Regions from separate parts of the Sulfitobacter sp. THAF37 genome, predicted to be linked through region 2. Evidence: riboswitches for the same ligand, from Rfam matches in the RefSeq annotation. Region 2 holds a riboswitch; the other holds the start of a gene.
What was found. Region 2 has a riboswitch for thiamine pyrophosphate ahead of FIU94_RS04260 (thiamine ABC transporter substrate binding subunit). Riboswitches for the same ligand answer to the same signal wherever they lie in the genome.
Positions count from the first base shown of each region.

Region 1: it holds a riboswitch for thiamine pyrophosphate, as region 2 does, so the genes downstream of both, FIU94_RS20020 (NUDIX hydrolase) here and FIU94_RS04260 (thiamine ABC transporter substrate binding subunit) in region 2, are expected to answer to the same signal.

Region 1 is NZ_CP045377.1:29,105-34,471, forward strand. It holds gene thiC (phosphomethylpyrimidine synthase ThiC) at 1-13, shown strand, start outside; gene thiM (hydroxyethylthiazole kinase) at 10-813, shown strand; gene thiE (thiamine phosphate synthase) at 876-1,448, shown strand; gene FIU94_RS20010 (GNAT family N-acetyltransferase) at 1,493-1,945, opposite strand; gene thiD (bifunctional hydroxymethylpyrimidine kinase/phosphomethylpyrimidine kinase) at 2,110-2,916, opposite strand; gene FIU94_RS20020 (NUDIX hydrolase) at 2,913-3,284, opposite strand; TPP riboswitch at 3,397-3,516, opposite strand; gene FIU94_RS20025 (glutathione S-transferase family protein) at 3,665-4,300, opposite strand; gene FIU94_RS20030 (M81 family metallopeptidase) at 4,499-5,367, opposite strand, start outside.
Region 2 is NZ_CP045372.1:841,273-846,639, reverse strand. It holds gene FIU94_RS04270 (DMT family transporter) at 1-117, opposite strand, end outside; gene aroC (chorismate synthase) at 125-1,456, opposite strand; TPP riboswitch at 1,548-1,648, shown strand; gene FIU94_RS04260 (thiamine ABC transporter substrate binding subunit) at 1,683-2,666, shown strand; gene FIU94_RS04255 (thiamine/thiamine pyrophosphate ABC transporter permease ThiP) at 2,642-4,195, shown strand; gene FIU94_RS04250 (ATP-binding cassette domain-containing protein) at 4,182-4,874, shown strand; gene FIU94_RS04245 (6,7-dimethyl-8-ribityllumazine synthase) at 4,939-5,367, opposite strand, start outside.

The DNA.
Region 1 (5,367 bases), on a different replicon from region 2:
GGACAAGACATGAGCCAGAGACCCGAAACCCTGCTGAAGGCCCTGCGGGACGAACCGCCGCTGGTGCAATGCATCACCAACTACGTTGCGATGAACATCGCCGCCAACGTGATGATCGCCGCCGGGGCCTCGCCCGCGATGGTATCCGACGCCGAAGAGGCCGAGGAATTCGCCGGCATCGCCGGGGCGCTGACAGTCAACATCGGCACGCTCAGCGCGCCCTTCGTCGAAGGGATGCGCGCCGCGATCCGGGGGGCGCAGAACGCGGGGCGGCCCTGGGTGCTGGACCCTGTCGCCTGTCAGGCCACCGGCTACCGGCGACGCATCTCGGCCGAACTGGTGGCGCTGGGTCCGACGATCATCCGGGGCAATGCCTCGGAAATTCTGTCGCTGGCGGGCGAGGCCAGCCGGGGCCAGGGGGTCGACGGGCGCGACGCCGTCGAGGCGGCGCAAGAGGGCGCGCGGCTTCTGGCACGCTCCAGCGGGGCGGTGGTCGCAGTAACCGGCGCGGTGGACCATGTGACCGACGGCAACCGCGCGGTGCGGATCGAGGGCGGCTCGCCCTTCATGCCGATGAACACCGCGCTTGGCTGTTCGCTGACCTGCCTCTGCGGGGCCTATGCGGCGGTGGCCGAAGATCCCTTTGACGGTGCGGTGGGCGCGCTGGCCCATTTCGCGGTGGCGGGGACGCAGGCGCATGCGGGCGCCGCGGGGCCGGGCAGCTTTGCGCCACGGTTCCTCGATGCGCTGACGGCGGTCACGCCGGAGGCGTTGGCCGACGTGGTCATCCGCGACGCGGCGGTGCCCGCGTGAGGCGATGTCCTGACCTCTCGCTCTACCTCGTGCTCGATCCCGGCCTTTGCGCCGGGGTCGGCATGGTGGAAACCGCCCGCGCCGCCGTGGCGGGCGGGGCGACAGCGGTGCAACTGCGGGACAAGACGGCAGACACCGCGCAGATGATCGAGACGGGTCGCGCGCTGAAGACCGCGCTGGCGGGGACCGGCGCGGTGCTGATCGTGAACGATGATGTAGAGACCGCCGTCGCCATCGGGGCTGACGGGCTGCACATCGGGCAGGGCGACATGGCGGTGGCCGAGGCGCGCGCGCGGATCGGCGCGGCGATGCTGCTGGGGCTGTCGGTCGAGACACCCGCGCTGGCCGCCGCCGCCAATCCGGCGCTGGTCGATTACATCGGCGCGGGGCCGGTCTTTGCCACGCGGTCGAAGCTCGATCACAAAACGCCAGTGGGCTTTGACGGGTTGGCGGCGCAGGTCGCGGCCAGCCCCGTGCCCGCCGTGGCCATCGGCGGGCTGAAGGCCCACCATGTGGCGCAGGCCTTCAGCGCAGGCGCTCAGGGCGTCGCCGTGGTGTCCGCGATCTGCGGCCAGCCCGACCCCGAAGCCGCCGCGCGTACCCTGAGGCAGAGGATCGACCGCCAACCGGCGTGAACAGGGCGTAGAGGCGGGCGGCGAAAGCCGCCCGACCGTGCGGGTCAACCGGCCCAGACCATATGCGCATTCTCATGCGGCAGGCCTTGGTCGTCGTGACCCCGGCGCGAGACTTCGCCGAACCCCTGCGCGGCATAGAACCGCATCGCGGCCTCGTTGGCGGTATAGACCTCCAACGATAATTCCGCCTTGCGCGACTTGGTCCGCGCGATCAGCGCGCACCCGATGCCCTGACCCTGACGGGCCGGGGCAACGAAAAGACCGCCGATGAAGCTGTCGAGCAGGCTGATGAAACCGACGGGACGGTCGAAAAGGCAGGCCACCGTGGTGTCTGCCAGGGGTAGGTATCGGTCCTCGATCAGCCTGCGCTGCTCGGTCAGGCGCGCCCGCCCTAGAAAGGGGTGCGCCCGCAGGGAGGCGTCGAACCAGACGTCCGACAGGGGTTTGAGATCCGTCGCTTTGTCGAACGGTCGGATCACGAGGTCTGAGGTGTGCATCTGTGCTCCTCTCAAAAGAAATGACAAACAAAAGCCGTCGGCAGAATCTGCCGGTTGAGGCCCAGGGGGCGGTTCAGCTTGGGCTTCTGTGCATCAATCTCCTTCTGAGGGTGCCAGCATGTTGGACATTGTTGCGCCGAATGGCAAGACGGGGCGCCCTCGGTTCAGCGCGGCGGCCAGAGCGCGTGGAAGTGATGCACCGGGCCGCGCCCCCGGCCCACGCCCAGCCGGTCAGCCGCGGCAAGCGCCCCGTGAAGATAGGCCTTGGCCTCTCCGACAGCTTCCGGGACGGCCATCCGGGGCAACAGCGCCGCAATGGCGGACGACAGCGTGCAGCCCGTGCCGTGGTCGTTGGTGGTGGCGATGCGCGGCGCGGGAAAGGCGGTGACGCCCCCGGGTCCCGCCAGAAAGTCGGTGCTGTCGGCGCTGCCCTCCAGATGCCCACCTTTCAGCAGCACCCAGTCCGGCCCCATCGCCAGTAGATCGGGCAACGCCGCCTGCATGGCATTTGCTGTCCAGTGATCCTCACGACCCAGCAGGACCGCGGCCTCGGGCAGGTTGGGTGTGATCACCGTCGCCATCGGCACCAGCAGCGCGCGCACCGCCGCCACGGCCTCCGGGTCGAGCAGGGCATGGCCGCTCTTGGCCACCATTACCGGATCCAGCACGATCTGGCGCACCCCGTGATGACGCAACCGGTCCGCCACCACCTCGGCAATTGCGGCATTGGCCATCATCCCGATCTTGACCGCGTCGATGCGCAGATCCTCCAGCACCGCATCCATCTGATCCGCCACAAAGGCGGGGTCCAGCGCCACGAAGGACCGCACACCTTGCGTGTTCTGCGCCACGACAGCCGTGATCGCGGAACCGGCATAGGCGCCAAGCGCGGACATGGCCTTGATATCCGCCTGTATCCCCGCGCCGCCGGAAGGGTCGGTGCCCGCAACGGTCAGAACATTGGCAATCATGATCCACCGCCCGACACCAGCGCGGCTGCCTCCGCCGCGACCTCTGCGACATCACGGCTCAGCGCCAGCCCGCCCTCCTCAAGCGTGCCGAGGTCGAACCAGCGGGCCTCCAGCGCATCGTCTGCCGCGACCGGCTGTCCTGCCGTCCAGCGGCACAGGACCGCGATCAGGACGAAATGCCGGTTCAGCCCGCCGTCGGCTGCGCGGTCGAAGACATCCAGCGTCCCGAACGCCCGAAGCGGTTCGGCGGATATGCCGGTTTCCTCGGACAGCTCCCGCAGGGCGGCGGCATGCACCGTCTCGCCCAGCTCGATCTTGCCGCCCGGAAATCCCCATTTCCCCGCGTCCGGCGGATGAGCGCGTCGCACAAGAAGGACCTGGCCGCGCCTGACGACGACGGCAATGACCGCAGCGATCGGTCGATGGGGAGAAGGAGTAGATGACATAACGGCCTCTGTTGCTGAGGCCGGCAAGGGCAAGAAAACGCAGCGGTCCTGTCCCTTCGCCGGCATGATCCGGATCAGGTTCAAAGGGTCATCGCGCTGCTCAAAGGTGCCAGCGATATCTCAGCCCCTTGTCGGGACCCCCCTCGGTTCAGCGAACTGTATCACGCCACCGCGCAGGTTCAACGCATCTGCTGAAAGAGCCAGACAGCGCCGGACGGCTCTTCCTTCAGGCGCGAACCTGGCTTTGTGGTGCATTTTTTACATAATGTTGATTACCGGGCCAATAACCGCCAGCGTCGCCATCAGCACGTAGGCCGGACAGAGTTGCGGACCAGTCCCGGTTTGGTGGCGGTATAGGATGGCCGGGCGCGCAGGCGTTGCAGGCAGGCGGCCAGGTTCGGCGGCAGGGTCAATGTCTCTTCTTCCGCCCAGTGCAACACAAAGAACAGCGCCGCATCCGCCGCCGAGAAGTCCCCCAGAAGATAGTCCTTGTCGCCCAACATGTCTGACAGCAGGATCAGGCACCGCTCCACCTCCGACCTGCCATACGCCTGAATGGCCTTCTGCGCGTCGGCGTCGGTGTGGAATTTTCCGGGCATCTTCAGGAAGGTGAAACCGCGCATATGGACGGACCCGACGATGAAATCCAGCGCCTCCATCATCCGCGCCTGCCCCAGTTGGCCGCGCGGCAACACCCCGGCCTGGGGATAGGCGCTGGCCAGCCAAAGGGCGATAGCCTGGAATTCGGTCAGGACCTCACCCTCCGGCAGGCGCAGCGCCGGAACTTTGCCCTTGGGATTCAGCGCGCGGTAACGCAGCTGCCGTTGGTCCCCCAGACGCAGATCAATGCGCTCGCATTCGAATTCGGCCCCGACCTCGTTCAGCAGAAAAAGAATTCCGTTCGAGCAGCTGCCCGGAGCGTGAAAAAATGTCAGCATCTGGCGCAAGCCCCCCGGCCCCGATGGCGGCGTTCCGCGACCGCGTGGTCCCGAAAGTGGCGGTCAGCGCCCCCGGTTCGTCCCGGGTTTCGTGTATCCAGCATCGTGTCTCCTCCGCCGAAACCGTGGCGCGAAAGCATCCGACCGGGAAAGAGGCGATGTCATTTTGTTCACCTGTTGAACGCGCCTCTCGGGCCGTCACTTCGGACGTGGGTCTTCCGTCAGGGGCCAATAGTTACCGTCACGGTGTTTGAAAGGGTTCTCCGGCCCCCCGAACCGGATGGCGGTGCTGGACTGGCAGTACAGGATGTCGGCCGCGACCGGGGCAAAGCCCGCGTGGAAATGCTGCGTCGACTTCACGACCACAATGTCCAGATCTTTCACATCCAGACCGAGACCGGCAAAGGCGTCGGGGTGAAAGGTCTGCATCCGGCGGTCGATCATGGCAATGCGGATACCGCCCTCTGTCTCCACCAGGGCGGCGCGCCCGCAGGACATCCGCTGCCCCGCCACGGTGGTCTGTTGCAGATCGTCGACAACCGCCCTTACCGTGACTTCAAGGTCGATCGGCGGCCCCGAGCGCGGGCTGAATTTGCCACCGATCCGCAGGTGCAGGGCGGCGCCCTCGCCCGCCCCCACGCAGATCGCAACCGCCATCGGATCGTAGAGCAGACCCAGAACCGAACCAGTTGCGCCCGCGTCGATCAGCGCGCTGAGCAGATAGGTACTGTCCGCGCCAACCCCGGCACCGGGATTGTCCGCGACATCCGCGATGACGACCGGACCGCGTGGCGCGGCCAGCGCCGCCGCGACCGCCTCGGCCTCGTTCATCGTTTCAATCCAGGTGTCGTTGCGCAAATCCCAGATCTCGTCCGCCAGCCGGTCGGCCAGGCTCTGGGCCGCCTCCGGGTCGCCGTCGGTATAGACCAGCATCCGCGATCCCAGATCGGGCGTGTCACCCAGCTCGAAACCGTGACAAAAGCTGACCGAGAGCGCCGCGCCCTCATCCTCCAGCGCCGTCATCCCGGCGACGAAATCGCTCATCGGGGGGCTGGTCGTGTGCCAGA
Region 2 (5,367 bases):
CGGAATCTCGTCCGAAGTGGATTTGATGATCGCCGACATGCAGGTGAACAGGAAAATCGCCGTGATCTTGAGAGCAACGCCGAGCGCGGGTCTTGCTGAGAAATCCTCGACCTTCATGGATGGCTCATGCGCCCGGGCCGATGATGCCGCGATTCTCGCCCACCTGTCCCCGGTGCAGCAGCATGTGGTCAAGCAGCACGCAGGCCATCATCGCCTCGCCCACCGGGACCGCGCGGATGCCGACGCAGGGGTCGTGGCGGCCCTTGGTGATGATCTCGGTTTCCTCGCCGGTTTTGGTGATCGTCCTGCGCGTGGTAAGGATGCTCGAGGTCGGCTTGACCGCGAAGCGCACCACGATGTCCTGACCCGTGCTGATCCCGCCGAGAATGCCGCCCGCGTGGTTGGAAGAGTATTTCGGCCCCGCCCGTTTCACGACCGGCAGGCCGCCATTTGCAATCATGCGCTTGTTCAGCGCCTTGCGCACGACCTGAAGCGTCATGCCGCCCTTGGTCTCGGTGAAATGGAACAGATCCTTCACCTTGAACCAGCGTTCCTTGTCGTTCTCGTTCTGAGGACGGATGATATATGCTCCGGTGGAGTCCAGTCTGGCACCTTTGAAAAAGACCTCGACGATGTCCTCGGACGCGGTGGGAGCGAATATTTCATCCGCGTTCAGCTCGCCGGTCAGCATCGCCGCCGACATGCCTTCACCGATCTCCACGCCTTTCACCGCGTTGATGCTCATCATCGCGGCGGCCAGATCGGTGTCCAGCTTGCCGTAGACCGGGGCGCCAAGACCGGCGGGCACGCCGCGGGCGACAACTTCGATGATGGCGCCCACGCTGCTGCCGGATTTGCGCAGCCCGTCAAGGTAGTCGGCCCAATCGGTCGCGGCTTTGGCATCGGGTACCCAGAACGGGTTCTGTTCGATCTGGTCCCAGTCAAAGGCATCGCGGTCGATCTTGTGCGGGCCCATCTGCACCATGTAGCCGGTGATCTGCACATCGGGCGCCATTGCCCTGATCGCCTCGCGGGCCAGTCCACCTGCCGCCACCCGAGCTGCGGTTTCACGGGCCGAGGACCGCCCGCCACCGCGATAGTCGCGCACACCGTATTTCTGGAAATAGGTGATGTCGGCGTGGCCGGGGCGGAACTTGTCCTTGATGTCTCCGTAGTCCTTTGACCGCTGGTCGGTGTTCTCGATCATCAGCTGAACCGGTGTTCCGGTCGTCACCCCTTCGAACACACCCGACAGGATGCGGACCTCGTCCGCCTCGCGCCGTTGCGTCGTGTATTTGTTCTGCCCCGGTTTGCGGCGGTCCAGCCAGTGCTGGATCATTTCGGCATCCACCGGGACGCCGGGGGGGCAACCATCGACCGTGGCACCCAGGGCGGGTCCGTGGCTTTCGCCCCATGTGGTCACACGGAAAAGGTGGCCAAAGCTGTTGATCGACATTGCGAAGCTCCTTTGATGACCCTGTTACCGGGGCCGTTGGGGGGCCTCAAGCGGTTTCGCCTTGCAAGTCCGCAACCGGCGGCCTAGCTCTTGTCATACCTCGGGGGGCTGAAAAGCTGAGATGTACGTGAGTGCGGACCCGTTGAACCTGAACCGGTTAACACCGGCGGAGGGAAGGTATGGACATCCATCCAACGCTTTCTGACGCCGCATATTGGAGGATGCCATGAGACATCTCACTTTTGCTGCTGCAATGACACTCGCCGCGGGCGCAGCGCAGGCCCAGACGCCTGTGCTGACGGTCTATGCGGGGGATTACTTCACATCCGAATGGGGCCCCGGCCCGACGATCGAGACCGAGTTCGAGAAGGTTTGCGATTGCGATCTGCAATTCTCGACCGGCGATCTGATGCCGCGCCTGCTGCTCGAAGGCGAGCGGACCAAGGCGGACGTGGTGATCGGTCTGACGTCCGATGTCACGGCAAAGGCGCGGTCGACCGGGCTTTTCGCGCCGCATGGACAAGACAATTCCGACCTGACCCTGCCCATTGAGTGGACGGATGACGTCTTTCTGCCGTTCAACTACGGGCATACCGCCTTTGTGTTTGATGACACCCGGATGGAGAATCCGCCCGCGACATTCGACGATCTGCTGAACATGTCCGACGACGTGAAGATTGTGATCCAGGATCCACGCACGTCGATTTCCGGTCTCGCGCTGGTGCTGTGGGTCGAGGCCGTCTATGGCGACAAGGCGCAAGAGGCCTGGAGCAAGCTGGCCCCGAAAATCCTGACGGTCACGAAGGACTGGTCGACGTCCTACGGCATGTTCACCGATGGCGAAGCGGACATGGTGCTCAGCTACACCACCTCGCCCGCCTATCACATGTTCGCCGAAGACGATTTCACCAAGCACGCGGCGCTGTTCCCCGAGGGTCACTATTTCATGGTCGAAACCGTGGCCAAGGTGGCGCAAACCGATGTGCCCGAGCTGGCGGACCAGTTCATGTCCTTCGTCATGTCGGACACGTTCCAGACGCAGATTCCGACCGCGAACTGGTCGCTGCCTTCGGCCCTGCCGCAGGAACAATGGCCCGAAGGCTGGGCCGAACTGGACCTGCCCGAGAAGGTGCTGTTTTACGACGAGGCTGAAGCCGCCGCCGTGCAGGAGAAGGCGATCGAGGCATGGCGCAGCGCGCTGACCCAGTAACGCGCAACGCGGGCATCACCGCTGCCGCCGTGACGGTTGCGGTGGTGCTGGCCGCAGGCATCGGAATACTCTCGCGTGCCGAACCGGGCGGCTTTGGCCCCGGCGATCTGGCGGCGATCCGTTTTACCGTGGTGCAGGCGCTGCTTTCGGCTGCCTTTTCCGTGTTGCTTGCGATACCGCTGGCCCGCGCCCTGGCGCGGCGGAGGTTCTTCGGGCACGGGGTGCTGGTGATGCTGTTGGGGGTGCCGTTTATTCTGCCTGTCATCGTTGCGGTGATCGGGCTGCTGGCGGTTTTCGGCCGCAACGGGCTGCTCAACACCGGCCTTGTGGCCCTTGGACTGCCGGAGCTGTCGGTCTATGGGCTGCACGGTGTCGTGTTGGCCCATGTTTTCTTTAACTTGCCGCTGGCCACGCGGCTTCTGTTGCAGGGCTGGCAAGCGGTGCCGGCGGAACGCTTCCGGCTGGTCGCGCAACTGAACCTTAGCCCACGTGCGGTGGCGCGAACACTGGAATGGCCGCTGCTGCGCCAGATCGGGCCCGGAGCCTTCGCCCTGATCTTTGTCATCTGCCTGACCAGTTTCGCCGTGGCGCTGACGCTGGGCGGGGGGCCGCGCGCCACGACCGTTGAACTCGCCATCTATCAGACCTTTCGCTATGACTTTGATCTGACCCGCGCAGCCCTGCTGTCGCTGGTGCAACTGGCCGTCGCGGGAACCGCGGCTCTGGCGGCACTGTGGTTCGTGCCTTCTGTGGGCATCGGCGGCGGTCTCGACCGGGTGCCGATGCGTTGGGATGCCCGCAGCGGGCTGCAACGCTGGTCCGATATCGCGCTGATCCTGCTGGGCGCGGCCTTTCTGCTGGTGCCGCTGGGGGCTGTCGTGCTGCGCGGTCTCTTGGGGGTGCCGCTGATGCCCGCATCGGTCTGGCAGGCGGCGGGCGTGTCGCTGGGTGTCGCGGGTCTGAGCATCGTGGTCCTGTTGCTGCTGGCGCTGCCGATGGCCGGGTGGATCGCCGGGCGCGCGACCGGGGGTGTTGAGGCAATAGGCCTTTTTGGTCTCTCCGCCTCGCCACTGATGATCGGGACGGGATGGTTCATCCTGCTGAATCCGGTGGTAGACCCCGCCGTGCTGGCGTTGCCGGTGACCGCGCTGGTCAATGCGCTGATGGCGTTGCCGTTCGCCCTGCGGATCATGGTGCCCCGCCTGCGGGATACGCTGCGTGAATATGGGCGGCTGGCCACGGCGCTGAAGATGCGGGGATGGTCATTGTGGCGCTGGGTGATTTTGCCGCGTCTACGGCCACAGATCGGCTTTGCGGCCGGGTTGACAGGGGCGTTGTCCATCGGCGACCTCGGCGTGATCGCGCTGTTCGCCGATCCCGACCGCGCGACGCTGCCGTTGCAGATGTACCGGCTGATGGGCGCCTACCAGATGCAGGCCGCCGCTGGCGCGGCGCTGCTGCTGCTGGTCATGGCGCTTGGTATCTTCTGGATATGCGACAGGGGAGGGCGCAGCGGTGTTGCGGATTGAACAGGCCAGAATCACGTTGGGCAGCTTCCAGCTGGACGCGGACATGGCGTTGGAGCAGGGACGGAAATACGCTGTCATCGGGCCGTCAGGTGCGGGAAAATCGACTCTGCTTTCCGCGCTGGGCGGCTTTGTCCCGCTGAGTGCGGGGCGCCTGAGCTGGGACGGGCGGGATATCACGGATGCCGCGCCGGGCGCGCGGCCGATGACGATGTTGTTTCAGGACAACAACCTGTTCCCGCACCTGAGCGTGGCCCAGAACGTCGGGCTGGGCATCAACCCCCACATGCGGCTGACAGAGGCCGATCGCGACAGCGTGGCGTGGGCGCTGGAGCGGGTCGGGTTGGCCGATCAGGCGCAAAGGCGGCCCGGCGCGTTGTCGGGCGGTCAGCAAAGCCGCGCCGCTCTGGCGCGGGTGCTGGTGCAGGCCCGGCCGCTGGTGCTGCTCGATGAGCCATTTGCGGCACTCGGCCCGGCGTTGCGCAACGAGATGCTGGATCTTGTGCAGGACCTGGTGGCCGAAACCGGGGCGGCGCTGATCATGGTGACTCATGCCCCCGACGACGTGCGCCGCATAGCGGACGAGGTGATCTTTGTCGCCGGTGGGGTGGCGCATGCGCCGCAACCGGCGGTGGCGTTGATGGACAACCCGCCGCCGGAACTCAGAGACTACCTGGGCTGAGACAGCTGGAACTGCCCGAAAGCCCGGCCCGTCTGCCTCAAATACCACGGTGACGCCTGAGGTGTCAGGCACCGACCGTCTGGTGGGTCTCAACAATTCCGAGAGCCGCTTGGGCGGCCTCGCGCCCCTTTTCGATGAAATGCTCCCGGTAGATGGCGTTGTGGTGCGCCGTTTCCTGGTACTGATGGGGTGTCAGGGAAACGGACAGCACGGGCACCCCGGTCTCCAGACCCGCTTGCATCAGCCCATCCACGACCGCTGCGGCGACGAAGTCGTGCCGGTAGATGCCGCCGTCCACCACGAATGCGGCACAGGCAATGGCGACATGGTCGCCCCGGCGCGCGAGTTTCTGCGCCAGCAGCGGCAATTCGAACGCACCGGGCACGTCGTAGACGTCGACCTGATCGGAGGGGATGATCTGGGTGAAACCGTCAAGCGCACGATCAACGATGTCGGCATGCCAGCGGGCTTTGATAAAGGCGAAGCGGGCGGA